One region of the Saccharothrix syringae genome, then DNA from elsewhere that is predicted to be linked to it. Evidence: predicted binding sites of a transcription regulator. Region 1 holds the regulator's gene; the other holds the start of a gene.
What was found. Region 1 encodes HspR, which represses chaperone genes until heat shock. Its sites were predicted from a motif close to ANNTTGAGTNNNNNNNACTCAANNT; they were not measured.
Positions count from the first base shown of each region.

Region 2: the regulator HspR is predicted to act here: its motif matches at 2,350-2,374, upstream of lon (endopeptidase La).

Region 1 covers NZ_CP034550.1:10,753,789-10,757,196, reverse strand. Annotated here, with positions in the region: gene grpE (nucleotide exchange factor GrpE) at 1-366, shown strand, start outside; gene dnaJ (molecular chaperone DnaJ) at 388-1,557, shown strand; gene EKG83_RS45900 (heat shock protein transcriptional repressor HspR) at 1,554-1,982, shown strand; gene EKG83_RS45895 (FAD-binding oxidoreductase) at 2,732-3,408, opposite strand, start outside.
Region 2 covers NZ_CP034550.1:9,431,265-9,434,672, reverse strand. Annotated here, with positions in the region: gene lon (endopeptidase La) at 1-2,338, opposite strand, end outside; gene EKG83_RS39545 (SAM-dependent methyltransferase) at 2,639-3,408, shown strand, end outside.

The DNA of each region.
Region 1 (3,408 bases):
CGGGAACTGGTGATCGCCACGGCCAAGTCGCAGGTCGCGGGCGAACTGCTCGGCGTGCTCGACGACATCGAGCGCGCCGGCGCCCACGGCGACCTCGTCGGCGCGTTCAAGGCGGTGGCCGACAAGCTGGTCGGCTCCCTGCACGGCATCGGCCTGGAACCCTTCGGGCACGAGGGCGAGGAGTTCGACCCGGCCGTCCACGAGGCCGTGCAGCACAGCACGTCCCCGGACGTCAGCGGACCCACCGTCACCGCCGTGCTCCGCCGCGGCTACCGGTACGGCGAGCGGGTCCTGCGGCCCGCGCTCGTCGCCGTCACCGACCACGAGCCCGGGGCGCCCGCCCAGGACCAGACCGAAGAGAACTGAAAGAAAGGGGGGTGATGTCCGGTGAGTGCTAGGGACTGGATCGAGAAGGACTTCTACCGCGAACTGGGCGTCTCCTCCGACGCCTCGGCGGACGAGATCAAGCGGGCGTACCGCAAGCTGGCGCGGGAGCTGCACCCCGACGCCAACCCGGGCGACGCCAAGGCCGAAGCGCGGTTCAAAGCCGTGTCCGAGGCATACGGCGTGCTGTCGGACGCCGCCAAGCGCAAGCAGTACGACGAGGCCCGTCGGCTGTTCGCGGGCGGCGGCGGCTTCCCCGGCGGGTTCGGCGCCGGCAACAGCGGCTTCGACGTGGGCGACCTGTTCGGCCGCACCGGCGCCCAACCCGGCGGCATGGGCGGCCTCGGCGACCTCCTCGGCGGGCTGTTCAACCGCCGGGGGGGCACGTCCGCCTCCGCCACCCGCCCGAGGCGCGGCGACGACGTCGAGACCGACGTCCGGATCGACTTCACCGAGGCCGTCCGCGGGGCCACCGTGCCCCTCCGGCTGTCCAGCCCGGCGAGCTGCGGCACGTGCGCCGGCTCCGGCGCACGACCCGGCACCACCCCGCGCACCTGCCCCACCTGCGGCGGAGCCGGACTGGTCACCCGCAGCCAGGGCGCGTTCGCGTTCTCCGAACCGTGCGCCGACTGCCGGGGCACCGGCCGGATCGTCGACGACCCCTGCCCCGAGTGCGGCGGCGACGGCGTCAGCACCAAGACCCGCACGCTCACCATCCGCATCCCGGCGGGCGTCGACGACGGGCAGAAGATCCGACTCGCCGGCCAGGGCGAACCGGGCCGCAACAACGGCCCCGCGGGCGACCTGTACGTGCGCGTGCACGTCAACCCGCACCCCGTGTTCGGCAGGACCGGCAACGACCTGACCCTCACCGTGCCGGTCACCTTCCCGGAACTCGCCCTCGGCACCACGTTGACCGTGCCCACGCTCGACGGCAAGGTGACGTTGAGGGTGCCCCCGGGCACCGCGAGCGGAAGGGTGCTGCGAGCCAAGGGCAAGGGCATCACCAGGCGCGACGGCCAGGTCGGCGACCTGCTGATCACGCTGCAGGTGGCGGTGCCCAACAACATGGACGCCGCGGCACGAGAGGCGTTGGAGCAGTACGCGTCGGCAACGGCCCGGCACGATCCGCGGGCCGAGCTCAACGCGATGGTGGAGAAGAGGTCGGTGTGAGCTTCCCGTTCCCGCCCGGAACCGACGAGGACACCCCGTTCTTCGTGATCTCCGTGGCGGCGCAGCTCTCCGGTCTGCACGCGCAGACGCTGCGGTCCTACGACCGGATGGGGCTGGTGTCGCCGGGGCGCACGACCGGTGGTGGGCGCCGGTACTCGATGCGCGACATCGTGCTGCTGCGCGAGGTGCAGCGGTTGTCGCAGGAGGAAGGCGTCAACCTCGCGGGGATCAAGCGGATCATCGAGCTGGAGAACGAGGTCGGCGCGCTGCGCGCCAGGGTGCAGGAGCTGACCGAGGAACTGGCCTCCGCCCTGGCGGCGGCCGAGCAGGCGGCGGCGTCGGTGCACGCCTCGTACCGGCGTGAACTGGTGCCGGTGCGGCACGAGACCGCGTTGGTGGTGTGGAAGCCGAAGCCGAAGCGCTGAAACTTCCGATCACTCGATGGGGTGGTCGATGTACGGAAACGGTGTTACCGATCATCGGTTGCACATGAGGAACCCCGCGACCACCCCACACCACCCCGCCACACCACCCCGCCACCGCCCCCGACCCGACGACGCCACCACTACCGACCGGCCAGCCTTCGACCGGCCAGGCCCACCCGCCACCCATCACCCACGGATCCCCACCCCGCCGACGGCTCGCCCCGGACTCCCCGACCGCGCTCCCGGATCAGGCCCAGCTCGGGCTCGGCCCGAGTTGTCCACAGGTCCAGCCTCGGAGGTGGCGTGCCGCACGCGAGCGGTCGAGGATGGAGGTGGTCGGGACTGATCGGCTGTGGACCGGTGGGCCGGGTTGCGAACCGCACCGCTCAGCCGCAAGTCAGGACAGGTGTGGATTGGTGAGGGGTGGATCGGGCACGGGTCGGTGCGAGGGCATGGGGTGAAGCGCGCGGAAGCTGATCGCAGGGCTGGGTGAGTCGGTCCTGACGCGGGGCGAGCAGGCCGTGGCGAGTATCGGCGCGGTGCATCCTCGCTCAGCGCAGGGCATTCCGCTCAGCGCAGGGCGGGCGTCCCCAGGCGGTTGCAGGGGCGATCCGGCCGCGCGGTGGCGGACCGACCCGGCCACGCTGGGCTGGTTGATCTGGTCGATCTGGTCGCGCTGGGCGTCGATCTGGCCGCGCTGGGCTGGTCGGTCTGGCGCGCGGACCGCCCGCTTGGTGCGTTTGCCCAGGTCAGTCCAGCGTGAAGGGGTCGTACTTGATCCGGTCCAGCGGGGTGCCCGCCACGAGCATGCGCGACACCGTGGCCCGGATCATCGACGGCGAGCCGCAGACCAGCACGTCGCGGTCCTCCCACGCCCCGTAGCGGGTGACGACGTCGGCGAGGGTGCCCTGCTCGACGCCGCGGGCGCCCGGGTCCGACTCCAGCACCGGCACGACGGTCAGCCAGGGGTTCGTCGTCGCGAACCGCTGGAGGTTGTCCAGGTCGTACAGGTCGTCGCGGGTTCGGCCGCCCACGAACAGGTGAACGCGGGGGTTCTCGCCCCACTGCGCCATCTCGTCCACGATCGCGTGCATCGGCGCCACGCCGGTGCCGCCGGCGACCATGAGCACGTCGCGCCCGGACTTGCGGTCCACGCCCAGCCGCCCCATCGGGGGGCCGATCCGCCAGACGTCACCCGCCTGGGTGTGGCCGACGATCGACCGGCTGACCCAGCCGCCCTCGACCGAGCGGATGTGGAACTCGATGATGCCGTCCTCGCGCGGGGCGTTGGCGGGCGAGTAGTACCGCCACAGGCGCGCGCGCTGGGGCGTCTCGACGCTCACGTACTGCCCCGCGCGGTACCCGACCGGGTGATCCGGCTGGAGCCGCACGACGGCCAGGTCCCAGCTGACCCGCTGGTGCTCCA
Region 2 (3,408 bases), 1.3 Mb from region 1:
CGGTGGCGGTGGCCGGTTCGAGCGCCAGGTCCAGCACCTCCCGGACGTCGCCGACCAGGTGGACGGTCAGCTCGTCGCGCACCGACTCCGGGACGTCGTCCAGGTCGGGCTCGTTGCGCCGGGGCAGCAGGACCGTGGTGATGCCCGCCCGGTGCGCGGCCAGCAGCTTCTGCTTGACCCCGCCGATCGGCAGCACCCGGCCGGTGAGGGAGACCTCGCCGGTCATCGCCACGTCCGAGCGCACCGGGCGACCCGACAGCAGCGACGCCAGCGCCGTGGTCATGGTCACGCCCGCGGACGGCCCGTCCTTGGGCACCGCGCCCGCCGGCACGTGGACGTGCACCCCGCGCTCGGCCAGCACCGCGGCGCGCTCGTCGTGCGACTTCAGGTACGACAGCGCGATCTGCGCCGACTCCTTCATCACCTCGCCGAGCTGCCCGGTCAGCGTGACGCCGGCCGACCCGGTGCCCGCCGAGGCCAGCGACGCCTCGACGAACAGCACGTCACCGCCCGCGCCGGTCACCGCCAGGCCCGTGGCCACGCCCGGCACGGCGGTCCGCTCGGCCGACTCCGGCGTGTGCTTGGGCGAGCCCAGGTACCCGCGCAGGTCGGGCACGTCCACCGCCACCGGCAGCTCGGCCTCGCCCAGCGCCACCCTGGCCGTCACCTTCCGCAGCACCCGCGCCAGCGAGCGCTCCAACTGCCGCACGCCCGCCTCGCGGGTGTACTCGCCGGCCAGCTTCCGCAGCGCCGCCCCGGTGACCGAGACGTCCTCCGGCGCCAGGCCGGCGCGCTCGACCTGCCGCGGCAGCAGGTGGTCGCGGGCGATGGTGACCTTCTCGTCCTCGGTGTAGCCGTCGAGCTGCACCAGCTCCATGCGGTCCAGCAGCGGGCCGGGGATGGCGTCGAGCACGTTGGCCGTGGCCAGGAACACCACGTCCGACAGGTCCAGCTCGACCTCCAGGTAGTGGTCCCGGAACGTGTGGTTCTGCGCCGGGTCCAGCACCTCCAGCAGCGCGGCCGTGGGGTCGCCCCGGTAGTCCGCGCCGACCTTGTCGATCTCGTCGAGCAGCACCACCGGGTTCATCGAGCCCGCCTCGGAGATCGCCCGGACGATCCGGCCGGGCAGCGCGCCCACGTAGGTGCGCCGGTGGCCGCGGACCTCGGCCTCGTCCCGCACGCCGCCCAGGGCGACCCGGACGAACTTGCGGCCCATGGCCCGCGCGACGGACTCGCCGAGCGAGGTCTTGCCCACGCCGGGCGGGCCCACCAGGGCCAGCACCGCGCCGGACCGCCGCCCGCCGACGACGCCCATGCCGCGGTCGGCGCGCCGGCGCCGCACGGCCAGGTACTCGGTGATGCGCTCCTTCACGTCGTCCAGGCCCGCGTGGTCGGCGTCCAGCACCGCCCGCGCGCCCGCGATGTCGTAGGAGTCCTCGGTGCGCTCGTTCCACGGCATGCCCAGCACCGTGTCCAGCCACGTCCGGATCCAGCCGACCTCGGGCGACTGCTCGGAGGTGCGCTCCAGCTTGTCGACCTCGGCCAGCGCGGCCTCCCGCACGTGCGCGGGCAGGTCGGCGCCCTCGACGCGGGCCCGGTAGTCCTGCTCCTCGGTGGCGGGCTTGCCCTCCAGCTCGGCCAGCTCCTTGCGGATCGCGGCCAGCTGCTGGCGCAGCAGGAACTCGCGCTGCTGCTTCTCCACGCCCTCCTTGACGTCCTTGCGGATCGTCTCGGCCACGTCCAACTCGGTCAGGTACTCGCGGCCCCACTCCAGCAGCTTCTCCAGCCGCAGGGTCACGTCGCTGGTCTCCAGCAGCCAGACCTTCTTCGCGTCGTCCAGGTACGACGCGTACCCGGCGAGGTCGGCCAGCGCGGACGGGTCGTCCACCTGCTGCACGGAGTCGACCACCTGCCACGCGCCGCGCTGCTGGAGGATGGTGGTGACCAGCGCGCGGTACTCGCGGGCCAGCTCGTGGGTGCGCTCGTCCACCGGCGACTCGTCGGCGACCGTCGCCTCGACCCACAGGGCCGCGCCGGGACCGGTCGTGCCGGTGCCGATGCGCACCCGCTCGGTGCCGCGCACGACGGCGGCCCGCTCGCCGCCGGAGAGGCGGCCGACCTGCTCGATCAGCGCCAGCGTGCCGACCTTCGCGTACTTGCCGTCCAGCCGCGGCACCAGCAGCACCCGGGACTGGCCGCCGGCGGCGGTCGCGGCCTCGACGGCGGCGCGGGCCTCGGCGGTGGCGTCGGAGCCGCTGAGCCGGATCGGCACGACCATGCCCGGCAGCACGACCACGTCGTCCAGCGGCAGCACCGGCAGCGCCAACGTCTCGCCCATGATCTCCTCCAAAGTTGAGTCTGACTGGCTCAACCAAGGTGAGCGGGTGTTTGTTTCCGCTGGCTGTTCGCTCTGAGCGATCCCCTCCGACGCGGGAACCGGCGGGCCCGGCGAGACGTCCGGAAGGCTTCACGGATCGCACGGGTGCCCGGTCCAAGATCTACCACGACCACGCCGGGCTTCACGGCGAACCGCGTGTGCGAGGCTGTGACCGGACGCACGCGGAGCGTCCGTTCGGGGGTTGTGCCCGATTCGGAACCCCACGACGATCACGCCGTCGACCAACGAGGAGATGCGCGCATGGAGCAGGCGAGCTGGGTTCCGTCCTCCGTGGACCTGGGACGGCCGAGCGCGGCCCGGATGTACGACTACTACCTGGGCGGCTCGCACAACTTCGCGGTCGACCGCGAGGCGGCGAAGTCGGTCGAGCAGATCTTCCCCGGCATGTCCGGCGCGGCCCGCGCGAACCGGTCGTTCCTGCGCCGCGCGGTGCGCTACCTGCTGGCCCAGGGCATCGACCAGTTCCTGGACCTCGGCTCCGGCATCCCGACCGTGGGCAACGTGCACGAGATCGCGCACCAGACCAACCCGTCGGCCCGGGTCGTCTACGCGGACGTGGAGCCGGTGGCGGTCGCCCACAGCACGGCGCTGCTCGCCGACAACCCGCTGGCCTGCGCCATCCAGGCCGACCTGCGCGACCCCGACTCCGTGCTGGGCAGCGACGAGGTCCGCCGGATGCTCGACTTCGACCGGCCCATCGGCCTGCTGATGGTCGCGGTGCTGCACTTCGTGCCCGACGCGGACGAGCCGCACAAGGCCGTCGCCCGCTACCGGGAGGCCCTGCCGTCCGGCAGCTACCTGGCCGTCTCGCACGGCAGCTGGGACGGGATCTCGGCGGAGGGCATCGAGGGCGGCGAGCAGGTCAACGCCATCTACCGCAAGACCGACAGCCCGCTGGTGCTGCGCTCGGGCGAGGAGATCGCCGCCTTCTTCGCCGGGTTCGAGGTGGTCGAACCCGGGATCGTGCCGCTGGCCGAGTGGTACCCCGACTCCGACGACGCCTACATCAG